Regions from separate parts of the Halomonas sp. 113 genome, predicted to be linked through region 2. Evidence: predicted binding sites of a transcription regulator. Region 2 holds the regulator's gene; each other region holds the start of a gene.
The links. The regulator PhoB, encoded in region 2, activates phosphate uptake and scavenging genes when phosphate is short. The targets are predictions, from matches to a motif close to TGTCATANNNNTGTCANA.
Positions count from the first base shown of each region.

Region 1: a site for PhoB is predicted at 1,758-1,775, ahead of YERSI8AC_RS02575 (esterase-like activity of phytase family protein). Genes of this name have one in related genera too.
Region 3: a site for PhoB is predicted at 1,800-1,817, ahead of YERSI8AC_RS03660 (CYTH domain-containing protein). Genes of this name have one in related genera too.

Region 1 is NZ_LR881453.1:500,930-505,239, forward strand. Features, by position in the region: gene YERSI8AC_RS02560 (RDD family protein) at 6-479, shown strand; gene YERSI8AC_RS02565 ((2Fe-2S)-binding protein) at 638-844, shown strand; gene bfr (bacterioferritin) at 1,036-1,518, shown strand; gene YERSI8AC_RS02575 (esterase-like activity of phytase family protein) at 1,864-4,035, shown strand; gene YERSI8AC_RS02580 (carbon starvation CstA family protein) at 4,262-4,310, opposite strand, start outside.
Region 2 is NZ_LR881453.1:5,250,048-5,254,357, reverse strand. Features, by position in the region: gene YERSI8AC_RS24430 (NAD(P)/FAD-dependent oxidoreductase) at 1-439, opposite strand, end outside; gene YERSI8AC_RS24425 (chorismate--pyruvate lyase family protein) at 577-1,152, shown strand; gene ubiA (4-hydroxybenzoate octaprenyltransferase) at 1,188-2,078, shown strand; gene phoB (phosphate regulon transcriptional regulator PhoB) at 2,204-2,893, shown strand; gene phoR (phosphate regulon sensor histidine kinase PhoR) at 2,896-4,182, shown strand.
Region 3 is NZ_LR881453.1:744,542-748,851, forward strand. Features, by position in the region: gene YERSI8AC_RS03655 (ion transporter) at 1-828, opposite strand, end outside; gene YERSI8AC_RS03660 (CYTH domain-containing protein) at 880-1,779, opposite strand; gene YERSI8AC_RS03665 (TIGR00153 family protein) at 1,917-2,597, shown strand; gene YERSI8AC_RS03670 (inorganic phosphate transporter) at 2,608-3,873, shown strand; gene argA (amino-acid N-acetyltransferase) at 4,099-4,310, shown strand, end outside.

The sequences.
Region 1 (4,310 bases), 4.7 Mb from region 2:
GAACTATGCAAACACGACGCTTTACTCAGTTGGACAGCGTATGGCCAGCCGGCCTTGGCCGACGACTGGGCGCCATGCTGTATGACGGCTTTTTGGTCACCGCGATTTGGATTGCGGTGACCGTCGTGCATATGCTGTTTTTCCGTTATGTGCTTGGTCAGCAGCCCGAAGAGATTGGCACGACGGCCAGCGATATTTGGAGCCTGCGCCTCATGCTGGTGTTTTTTGTCACGCTGTTTTTTGTTTTTTCCTGGTCACGCGGAGGTATGACCTTGGGTATGCAGGCGTGGCGGCTGCGGGTGCAGGCAGCAGATGGCTATTCGCTGAACTTGAAGCAGTGCCTGATTCGCTGTGCGGTGGCGTGGCTCTCGCTACTGGCATTTGGTTTGGGCTACTTATGGGTGCTGTTCGATAAACAGCGGCGTAGCTGGCCGGATATTGCTTCCAACACGCAAACGGTGGTTTTGCCGAAAAAATAATTGCAGCTGGCATGGGGCAAAAAGTGCTTTTACGCCAGTACGTTATTTTGCGGCTCTTGCTTATTAAGACGAATGGATAGCAAAAAGCAGTCATTTCTACTTGATAAGATGTATGCGAATCATTTACATTCATCTCATGATTTTTATGAGGTGTCGCCATGTACGTTTGCGTGTGCAAGGGAGTAACCGATCATCAGATTCGCCAGCACGTTAGCGATGGAGCGCGCAGCTGGCGAGAAGTACGCGAGGCAACCGGCTGCGCAACGCAGTGCGGTAAGTGCGCGTGCTACGCTAAATCAATTACCCGCGATGCCGTTCAGGAAGCACGTCAAGAAGCCGATATGGGCCTTGCCTACGCCGTGTGACGCGAATCACTATTGTTAGGGTTATCTTTAGCAAATAACTGATTTGCTTGAACTTTTAATCATCTTATCTATACTCTCAGAAACGCTGGGGGTATAGCTATTTGCGCCTATACTCTTCTCCAAACGTAACTGCTTGATCGTATTGTCTAAACTAGATTAAACATCAGCATTACAGTAGAAAAGGTGACGTCATGAAAGGTGATACGAAAGTTATTGAGCATCTCAATAAGGCGCTCGGCAACGAACTGGTTGCGATCAATCAGTACTTTTTGCACGCCAAGATGTACAAAGACTGGGGCCTAAAAGCACTCGCCAAGTGGGAATACGATGAGTCCATCGAAGAGATGCAGCACGCTGACAAGATCATCGAGCGTATCCTATTCCTGGAAGGCATTCCCAACCTGCAAGACCTGGGCAAGCTGCACATTGGCGAAAACGTCAAAGAAATGCTCGAAAGCGATCTAAAAATTGAGCACGATGGCCGCAACGACTACATCGAAGCCATCACCTATTGTGAAAGCGTTAAAGATTACGTTACCCGCGACATGCTCCGCGATCTGCTCGCCGACGAAGAAGACCATATCGATCACATCGAAACGGAACTTGGTTTGATCGACAAGGTGGGTATTCAGAATTACATGCAACGCCAAATGCAGATGGCAGGCGACGAGTAAAACGCTATCGCGCGTATGTCGCGTATGTATAGAAGTAAGCTAGCAACCAAAACTAGCTAAAAAGCAGCCAGTCAGGGCTAATTGACTGGCTGCTTTCGTTCTAAGGTCTCCTTTAACCTATCGATTTTCCTGCTTCCCTTTTCCCCTATGCGTTCCTTCACTACTTACCCATCTTCGCGGCAACCTGGATTTCGCGCTGAGGTGTGCCGATAGCCAACGGCGCTAACTTAGCCAGTGAGTGTCATAAGCCTGACATCGTTATGATGTTGGATGGTTAATCGGACATAGCAAGTTTAATAACTTAATCAGTCGTTTCTTAAGCTTAGGCAAGGGATTAACTCCATCATGATACTCAAACGCAGACCAACCCTGTTGGCGCTGGCTGTTGTGCTGGCCGCCACGCAAGCGGCAGGCGCGGCAGATAAACATTTCAACCGCATCGCCAGCTTTGCGGTTCCCGATAATATGGCTGAGGGCGAGGATCGTACACGCGAGACCGCGCCTGAAATCATTGCTGCCTCCGGTGATGGCATGACGCTGGTGTATACCGATAGCCCGCTGGGCGTGATCGGGCGCATCGATATCAGTGACCCGGCTAATCCGCAACCGCTGGGTAATATCGTTATGGACGGCGAGCCTACGGCCGTATCGGTGCTCGGCAATATGGCCTATGTCGGAGTGAATACATCGGTTTCCTACAGCGAGCCTTCCGGTGAGCTGCGCACGGTCGATTTAGCCAGTGGCGAGATACTCGCCTCCTGCCCGCTGGACGGACAGCCCGATAGTGTAGCTTCCGCTGCGGCCCCCGATGGGCGCTTTGTCGCTGTCGCCATTGAGAACGAACGCGACGAAGAGGCGGGCGATGGACGTGTACCGCAGATGCCCGGCGGTTCCGTGGCTCTGGTGAAGATCAATGCGGAAGGGCTGGTTAACTGTGACAGCCTGCTCTACGCCGACGTAACCGGGCTCGCTGAGATCTCCCCCGAGGATCCCGAGCCGGAGTTTGTCGATATCAATACCCTGGGTGAGACCGTCGTCACCGTGCAGGAGAACAACCACCTGGTGGTGCTCGACTACGCCGGAAAGGTGGTGGCGGATTTCAGTGCCGGGACTGTCGACCTGGACGGCATTGACGCCAGCGATGACGGTGCGCTGATTTTCAACGAGCAGCAAGCCGAGCGCCTGCGTGAGCCGGACGCTTTGCAGTGGATCGACAACGACCACTTCGCTATTGCCAACGAAGGCGATATGGATGGCGGCGCGCGCGGCTGGACGATCTTCAACAAGCGTGGCGAGGTGGTATACGAGTCAGGTACTTCATTCGAGCGCGCGGTGATTGAAGCGGGTCACTACCCCGATAAGCGTTCGGATGCCAAAGGCAGCGAGCCGGAGGGGATGGAGTTTGCGGTGTTCGAAGGTACGCCCTATGTCTTCCTGCTTTCCGAGCGCGGCTCGCTGGTGGGCGTTTATGACGTTAGCAACCTGGCCGAACCGCAGCTCACCCAGCTACTGCCCTCGGGCCTGTCTCCCGAAGGCGCCGTGGCGATTCCCAGCCGTGGCCTGTTAGCCACCGCCAATGAAGGGGATCTGGGCGAAGACGGCGGCCCCCGCGCCCATGTCATGATTTATCAATACCAGGATGCGCCAGCGGTCTATCCCACCCTGACCTCGGCGGGCGCTGATGAACTGATCGGCTGGGGCGCACTTTCCGGTTTGGTCGCCGCTGATGACATGCTCTACGCGGTCAACGACAGCTTCTACAGCGCCCAGCCGCGCATCTTTACCATCGACCCCTCAGCCTCCCCGGCGCGGATTACGGCAGCACTGGACGTGACCCGCAACGGTGAGCCTGCGCTAGGGCTGGATATGGAAGGCATTACCACCGATGGTGAAGGTGGCTTCTGGGTCGCTTCCGAAGGTAACGACAAAGGCCTTGCCAACACCCTTTATCATGTGGGTTCCGACGGCGAGATTATCCAAGGAATTGCACTGCCCGAGGCGCTCGCTCAACAGGCATTGAAGTGGGGATTAGAAGGCGTCACGCGCATTGATGATCAACTGTGGCTGGCGGTGCAGCGCCCTTGGCAGGATGACCCCGAGGGCATGGTCAAGCTGCTGCGTTTTGATATCGACAGTGGCGAGTGGGCCGCTGTTCATTACCCGCTGGATAACGTGGAACAGGGTTGGATTGGCCTCTCCGAAATCACTGCCCATGGCGATTGGCTGTATCTGATCGAGCGCGACAACCAGATCGGCGCCGAGGCTAAGGTTAAGCAAGTGACCCGCGTTGCCCTCGACGGCCTGCAACCCACCCCGCTGGGCGGTGAACTGCCGGTGGTCGAGAAACAGCTAGTGCGCGACCTGATTCCCGACCTAGCCAGCTACAACGGCTTTGTGGTGGACAAGATTGAAGGAATGGCGGTCAACGATAATGGCAACGCCTGGCTGGTCAGCGACAACGACGGTGTGGACGATAGTTCCGGCGAGACCTACTTCTGGTCGATACCGCTAGAGTAGTCCCTGCCTGTATTCGTCTATACCGCAGCAGCATGGAAGCGATAAACATGAGGAGTAGGGGAGAAAAGGTAGGATAAAAGAGATAGGAGAAAAAGCGAGGGCACGCATCAAACACGGTTATGTGGCTGATGTGTGCCCTTTTTTGTGGCGTGACTCTTGTGTGGAGAGTGTCTTGTGAAGAGCGTCCTGTGAAGAAAGTGTGGCGGTAACGTTATGGAGCGCCTAACTATTTAGCGGCAATCGCCTCACCGCTGTCCACAAACTGGCTTGGTACC
Region 2 (4,310 bases):
GGCGGTAGTCATCCAGGTCGTTAATGGTAAAGCAGCGTGGGGCTACGCTGGGCTCAACGCTGAAGGGCGCCCGTGGTGCAGCGCCAGTGGCCAGTACCAGTGTGTCGTAGCCGAGCACCATGCCGTCTTCAAGCAGAATTGTTTGGTTATCCACATCCAGTGCGGTTACCTGGGTGTGGATAACCATTTGGGCATTTAGCTCTTCGCCCAGGTCAGTAGCGCTGCGCTGGGCTAATTGTTCGGGCGCGAGGCCCTTGGCGAAGCCGGTGGAGAGCAACGGCTTGCTGTAATCATCGCCGCTGTCAGCGCTCACCAGCGTGATTGAGCGTTGGTCGCCCAATCGGCGCAACGCCCGGGCAAGGCCAACCCCTGCCATTCCAGTGCCAATAATCACTAGCGCAGCGTGAGAAGACGTTTTTTGTGTTTGGGTGGCGGGCATGCAGACACCAAAAAAGTTGCTAAATAAGATTGCGAAAAAAGAAGCGCTAAACCGAGTCGTTAAAAAAGTTGCTGAAACAAAAGCCTTTCAGTGCCCATGTTACACTAGCCAACCCGTTAATTGCCCTGGAGAACTCGGTGACGGCTGCTGCTTTTCGGCAAACTCCTCTATTTTCCCGCTGGCGCCCGATTGATGCGGCGCGCCCGGCGATGAGTGCTTCCTGGTGGCAGTGGGTTGCCTCCACCGACTCGTTAACCGCCCGCTTAATGGTCGCAGGTGGCGAGAAGCCGTTTCGAGTACGACTGCTGCGCCAGGGGGTTGGTTGGCCGCGCCAGGATGAGGCTCAGGCGCTGGGCATTGGTGCCAAGCGTTACGCCTGGCTGCGGGAAGTGGCGCTGTGCTTAGATGGAACGCCATGGGTGGTGGCGCGCTCGGTCGCCCCGCTCTCACAGGTAAAGGGCCAACGGCTAGAGTGCTTGGGCGAGCGCTCGCTAGGTAGTTGGCTATTTCGCCAGCCGGGTTTAGTGCGTGGGCCATTGGAAGTAACGACGCATTCCCCCCAGTTTGCTAGCGTCAACGGCATACAGGAAGGCTGTGCCTGGGGAAGGCGCTCTGTTTTTTATCACGGCTGTAAGCACGGCAGTCTGTCATTATTAGTGCAAGAGTATTTTTTGACGGCGATGGCGGATGATCTTGGCCTGCCTTCGCGCTAGGCTAGCGCCTGCATCTTATTCTTCGTGAGGTAAGCATGGATCGTTCACTGTTGCGGCCGAAGGGATGGGCTCGCGTGGCAGATTTTTTACAGCTGATGCGCTTGAATCGGCCGATAGGCACATGGCTTTTGATGTGGCCGACGCTGTGGGCATTATGGGTGGCTGCGGAAGGTGTACCAGGGCGAAATGTGCTGCTGATTTTTGTGGCCGGCGTTTATGTGATGCGCGCTGCGGGCTGCGTGGTCAATGACTATGCGGATCGCCACTTCGATGGGCATGTGAAACGCACAAAACAACGTCCGCTAGCGACGGGCCGTATCAGCGAAACCGAAGCTCAACTGCTGTTTATCGCCCTGGTGGCCGCTGCGTTTATTCTGGTATTACTGACCAACTGGTTTACGGTGCTGCTCTCGCTGGGCGGGGTGCTGCTGGCGATTATTTATCCGTTTATGAAGCGCTATACCCACTTTCCTCAGGTGGTGCTGGGCGCGGCTTTTTCCTGGGCAATTCCGATGGCTTTTGGCGCCGTGCTCGGCCACGTGCCGCTGGAAGCATGGCTGCTATTCTGCGCTAATGTGTGCTGGACAGTGGCCTACGATACCCAGTACGCCATGGTCGATCGCGACGACGATTTAAAAATTGGCATTAAATCGACGGCCGTGCTGTTTGGAAATGCGGATCGTTTGATTATCGGCTTACTCCAGCTAGCCACCCTGGGGTTGCTGGCTTGGGTAGGCTGGTGGGTTGGTTTAGGTGGTTTCTTCTGGTTAGGGCTAGCGGCAATGGCAGCGACTTTTCTGCATCAGCAGCGCTTAATTCGCGACCAGGAGCGGGATGCCTGCTTCCAGGCGTTTCTCAATAATCACTGGTCGGGACTGCTGATTTTTGCCGGTATCGCGCTAAGTTGGTGGCCTGCGGCTGGCTGATCGAGGCGATTGTCATGTAATTGTCATCAAGTCATGGTGTTATCGTCACTGACATGTCATTGATCTGTTTATCTTTGAACTGTTTTTCTTTGAACTAGTTTCTTTGAACACCGTGAGGCTCTGGTATGACCGCCAAGACCGTTCTGATTGTCGATGATGAGGCGTCGATTCGCGAGATGATCGCGGTAGCGCTGGAAATGGCTGACTATCGCGTGCTCGAAGCGGATAACGCCCAGGATGCCCATGCCATGGTGGTCGACCACCAACCCGATTTACTGCTGCTGGACTGGATGATGCCCGGCACTAGCGGTATTGAGCTGGCGAGACGCCTAAAGCGTGAAGAAACCACCGCTGAAATCCCGATTATTATGCTCACCGCGAAAGGCGAAGAGGATAATAAAATTCAAGGGCTTGAAGCCGGTGCCGATGACTATATCACCAAGCCCTTTTCACCCCGGGAATTGGTGGCACGGCTAAAAGCGGTGCTGCGCCGTGCGACGCCACGTGGCGTTGAAGACCCGATTGAGATTAACGGCCTGCTGCTTGATCCGGTGAGCCACCGGGTAAGTGCCCACGGCAAAGCGCTGGAAATGGGCCCCACCGAGTACCGTTTGCTGCAGTTTTTTATGACTCACCAAGAGCGCGCTTACACACGTAGCCAGCTGCTTGACCAAGTGTGGGGCGGCAATGTTTACGTTGAAGAGCGCACGGTCGATGTGCATATCCGCCGCTTGCGTAAAGCGCTGGGTGACGTGCATCAAAACCTGATCCAAACGGTTCGGGGTACCGGTTACCGTTTCTCTGCACGGGTGTAAATGTGCGTTTATGGAGTCGTGAGCTGTGGCGAATAGCGTGGCTGGCCACGCTGGGCACTTGCTTGGGCTGGCTGTTGGGCTCGGCTGGGCTGGGGCTCGCAGCAGGGCTTGCGGGATGCCTGTTTTACCACTTACGACAGTTACGCGAACTCTATTTGTGGCTCACCCTCCACCCTAACGATGAACCGCCTGCCGCTCGCGGGATGTGGGGCGAGCTATTCGATCGTTTATACCGCTATCAAAAAAGTCAGCGCATCACCCAAAGCCGTCTGCGGGCTACTTTGGCACGTATTCAAGAGTCGTCTGAAGCAATGCGTGATAGCGTGGTCATGCTTGATCGCCACGGTGATTTGGAGTGGTGGAACAGCGCCGCCACCGCCATGCTGGGGCTACAAACCGCCCATGATCGTGGTCAACACATTACCAACCTGCTGCGCGACCCAGGCTTTATCAGCTATTTTAATTCGCGTAACTACAGTGAGCCGTTAACGCTCACCTCACCGATTGATGAACGGCGAATCCTGCAGTATCAAATTACCCTCTACGGTGACGACGAACGCTTAGTGATGGCTCGCGATATCACCCGCTTGCATCGTCTTGAGCAGATGCGGCGCGACTTTGTCGCCAACGTTTCCCATGAGTTACGTACGCCGCTGACCGTTCTCTCCGGCTATTTGGAAACCTACAGTGATATCTCCGACCAGCTTCCGCCGCGCTTGGGACGTAGTATTCAGCAAATGCAGGAACAGACCCAGCGGATGCAGAATCTGGTCAACGATTTATTGCTGCTCTCGCGTTTGGAAATTGACCAGGGCGGCCAAGATCATCATCCACTGTCACTCGAGCCTTTACTGCAAAGCGTTTGTGATGATGCGCTGGCCCTATCGCATCAACGTCATACCATTACCGTCGCCCTTGAGAGCGATGCCCGACTGTTAGGCAGTGAACAGGAGATTCGCAGCGCCGTCTCTAACCTTGCCTTTAATGCGGTTCGCTACACGCCTGCTGGCAGCCAAATCACCCTGCGTTGGAAAGCTAGCGCTACTGGTGGCGGCTATATCGATGTGGAAGATAACGGTGAAGGGATTGATCCCGTTCATATTCCCCGACTAACTGAACGCTTTTACCGTGTTGATAAGGGGCGCAGCACTGCGACTGGCGGCACAGGTTTAGGCTTGGCGATCGTTAAGCACGTGCTGTTGCGCCACGATGCGCAACTACAAATTGAGTCCCTTCCCGGCAAGGGTGCGTTGTTTCGCTGCGCCTTCCCCCCCTCGCGTCTTGTTTAATTTAGCAAGTCATCCCATCGCATAATATTTGTAACAATGTGCAATATTGGCATGCAAGGTTGGTAAAGCTTTACCCATGTGCCATTTTTACACAGCTCAAAGCGTTGTGTCGTGACTCAGTTGATGCC
Region 3 (4,310 bases), 4.5 Mb from region 2:
ATCCAGCCAGGTGCCGCAGCGTAGGCAGTAGCGGGCGCGTTTTTCATGGCGTTCGTGACCGCAGCCGGGGCAGGCTTCTTCGGAGTAACGCTCTTCACGGATCGAGCGAATCACCTGAGCGGAAAACACCCCGGTGGGCACGGCAATGATCGAGTAGCCGAGCAGCATGAGTACCACCGTAATCGATTTACCCAGCGCAGTAGCGGGGACGATGTCGCCATAGCCGACGGTGGTCATGCTGACAATGGCCCAGTACATCGACATCGGAATACTGGTGAAGCCCGCCTCAGAGGATTCGATGGTGTACATCAGCGCCGCGAACAGGGTAATCACCATTAATATGGCGCTAAAAAACAGCAATATCTGGCGCATGCTGCGTTTAAGGGCATCCATTAAAAGACGCGCCTCGCCGACAAACTCCATCAGGCGCAGAATACGAAAAATGCGCAGTACTCGCAGCAGACGAACGATCACCAATCCATGGGCGCCTGGTACCAAAAGCACTAGCCATGGGGGCAACACGGCAATCAAGTCGACGATCCCGTAAAAGCTTCTTAAATAGAGCGTCGGCTTTTCCAGGCAGTAAATGCGCAAGATCAGCTCAATGCTGAACAATAGCGTGAAGACCCACTCAAGATAGAAGAATAGCTCACCGTACCGCTCGGCATAAGTCTCGATACTGCCCAGCATAATGACCGCAACGCTGAGTAGAATCGCCACAATCAAGGCGATATCAAAAGCTTTTGCTCCCGGCGTGTCAGACTCAAATATGATATGAAACAGGCGGGTGCGTAGGCCTTCCGCGCCGGGGGTTAAGTTTAAATTCATTGCATCATCCTGAAGTGGACCTCAATGCCGTCCTGAAAAGTGCGCTAGGACCTAGCGTAGCGCGGTTTGGTACGCCAAGCGATGGGCGAGCGCTAACGCCGCTTTACCGTAGGCTGCATTGGGCTGGCCGTCCGCATCGAGCGCGCCAGGCAGCGCCTGGGCATAAGCGCGTGCGGTGGCATCCAGTTCGGGATGTTCGGCGAGAGTGGCCAGCGCCTGCTGGGCATCGTTTAAAAAGCTGGCTTGTTGGCTGTCGTGGTAGGCGTCCAGCGCCAGCGTGGCACGGTGCAGCCACTCTGCCGGGGAGTGCGCTTCGGGGAGCGGCCAGTGTTGGCTACTAAGCGCATTGCCACGGGCCGCCTTGCTACTGTCCGAGGGTCGCAGGGGTACCTGTTCAGCAAGGGTCAATGCCAGCGCCCACAGAGCTTCAGGCTCGCCGCCTTTTAATTCGAGCTCTGCTTCGCGAATCGGCGTGCGGTAGTCACCGCTAATAATTTCGCCTTCATCCAATACCAGCTCGACATGACTCTCCTGACCTTGTCCGCCCTCTTTTAGCTGCCAGCTACGCCGTGTGAAATCGGTGCTGAGTTGGGGAGCGAGGGCATCTAGCACACCGCTAAGTTCGCCTTGAAAAGGGGGGAGTTTGGCAATTGAAGCGAGATCCAACTGCGGACCAGCCACTTGCCACTCCCACTCTTCGCGCTGGGAAAGCCCGCCACCACCTTGGCCAGCGGTTTTCACCGTTTGCAGCACCTGGCCGTCTACCTGGCGAAGTCGCAGCGCAATATGTGCTTTCGCCAGATCACCCTGAGGGGTATCAAAGTAGGTATTGGTCAACGTTTGTTTACGCACGGCGTGTGAAGCGAGATACGGGTGTTGAGTCAGCGCCGCAGGCCCTGTCGGGGCAAGGGCCAGTTTAAGTTCCACTTCCATGGGGTTTGGGCTTTTCATGACGCTAGCCACCTCGTTATCGTGACATTTAAATGAATATTTGATTACATTTGTGAACTTTTCATGACGGCGGCAGGCGCACTCTTTATACTGGCGCCGCCATTTCCAGGCTCCCCGAAAACAGGCTAAAAGGCATTATGGTTACCTCCAATCCTTTTTCTTCGATGTTTGGCCGCTCGCCATTCCAGCCGTTATTGGCCCATATCGTCAAGACGAATGAGTGTGCCGATCAGCTGTTGCCGTTTTTTGAAGCAACCCTGGTTGATGACTGGGACAAAGCGGCTGAGCTGCGCGAAAACGTCACCCGCCTAGAGCATGACGCCGATACGCTGAAAACAGAACTACGGTTGAACCTGCCCAACACCATGTTTCTTCCGGTGTCGCGCTCCGATCTGCTTGATCTGATCAGCGTGCAGGACAAGATCGCCAACAAGGTGCGTGACATTACCGGCATTATGCTGGGGCGTAAAATGCGCGTGCCGGATGAGCTGGCCGCGCCGATGCGCGACTACATTCGAACCAGCGTTGCCTGCGTGGCGCAAGCGCGTCAAGCGCTAGAAGAGCTCAAGGATCTGCTCGAGTCCGGCTTTGGCAAAAATGTCTCGGATGTGATGCAGAAGATGATCCGTGAGCTGCACACTCTCGAACACCAAGCCGACGACCAACAGATCACCATTCGCCGCCAGCTGTTCAAGCTTGAGAGCCAGCTACCACCAGTGGACGTGATCTTTCTCTACAAGATCATTGAATGGGTTGGCGAACTATCCGACCGCGCCGAGCGCGTGGGTAGCCGTCTGCAGATCCTGACTGCCCGCTAAGGGGACTTTCATGCTGATTATTGCCCAGCACGGTGAAATCTTTATCATCCTGGCCTGTTTGTTTGGCTTTTTCATGGCCTGGGGCGTTGGCGCCAACGACGTGGCCAATGCCATGGGAACCTCGGTGGGGTCGAAAGCGATCACCATCAAACAGGCTATCCTGATTGCGGTCATTTTTGAATTCCTGGGTGCCTGGCTAGCCGGTGGCGAAGTTACCAATACGATCCGTAAAGGTATTATCGACCCCGAACTGCTACAGGACGACCCACAATTGCTGGTCTACGGCATGCTGGCAGCCCTGCTGGCGGCGGGGACATGGCTGCTGGTGGCCTCCATGAAAGGCTGGCCGGTTTCCACGACGCACTCGATTGTCGGCGCGATCGTAGGCTTTGCGGTTGCAGGGCTAGGCCCTGCCACGGTGGACTGGGGTGCGGTAGGCAAGATTGCCGCCAGTTGGGTGGTCTCCCCCTTGTTGGCAGGTACCATCGGTTTCGTGCTGTTTAAATCGGTACACCACCTGATTTTCGAGGACGCCAACCCGTTCACGGCCGCCAAACGCTACGTACCCGGTTATGTGTTTCTGGTGGGCTTCATCGTTTCGATGGTCACGCTGACCAAAGGGTTATCTCATGTGGGGTTGGATCTAACCTTCAATCAGAGCCTGTTGTTGTCGATCCTGCTGGGCCTGGTGATCATGGGTATTGGCCTGATCATGCAGCGGCGTATCAAGTTCGAGCACAATACCAACGACCACTTCGGCTATGCCAATGTTGAGCGTGTGTTCGGCGTGCTGATGATCTTCACCGCCTGCGCCATGGCCTTTGCCCACGGCTCCAACGATGTGGCGAATGCGGTTGGCCCACTGGCGGCAGTCATCAGCGTGGTGCAAACCGGCGGTGAAATTGGTGGTTCCGCACTGGTGCCCTGGTGGGTACTCGTATTGGGTGGAGCTGGTATCGTAGTGGGCTTGGTCACCTACGGCCATAAGGTCATCGCTACCGTGGGTACCGGGATTACGGAACTGACCCCCAGCCGTGGCTTTGCCGCTACCCTGGCGGCAGCCACGACGGTGGTGCTGGCCTCGGGCACTGGCCTGCCGATTTCCACCACCCACACCCTGGTCGGCGCGATTCTTGGGGTGGGGCTGGCACGCGGCATGGCGGCATTGAACCTGCGGGTCATCGGCACGATTGCCATGTCATGGCTGATCACGCTACCAGCAGGCGCTGGCCTGGCGATTCTGTTCTTCTTTATGTTCAAGGGTATGTTCGGCTAACGAATAATAAACAGCACTTGTAAACGTAGTACGCCAAGGCTCGAAAGGCTTTAGAAGCATCTGAGCGATAAGATCACAGCGGCATCTTCATGTTTATCTGCATTAGATCGAGCAGATTTGCATTTGAAGGTGCCGCTGTTTTTCGTGCTCTGGTAAAGTAACTGGAGATTGTTTTTGAAATTGTTTTTGAGATTGTTTCTTTCACCTGCTGCCGGAGAGCGGCCCTTGGATACGCGCTTCCCTTTTGTTGATTGGTTTCGTAACGCTTCCCCCTACATCAATGCCCACCGGGGGCGAACCTTTGTCATCTTAATTGAAGGCGAAGCCATGGCGTCTGGCCGAGGGGAGCAACTGATTCAGGATTTGGCGCTGCTGCATACCCTGGGCGTGCGTTTGGTTGTCGTGTTCGGCATTCGCCCCCAGGTGCATGAAGCGTT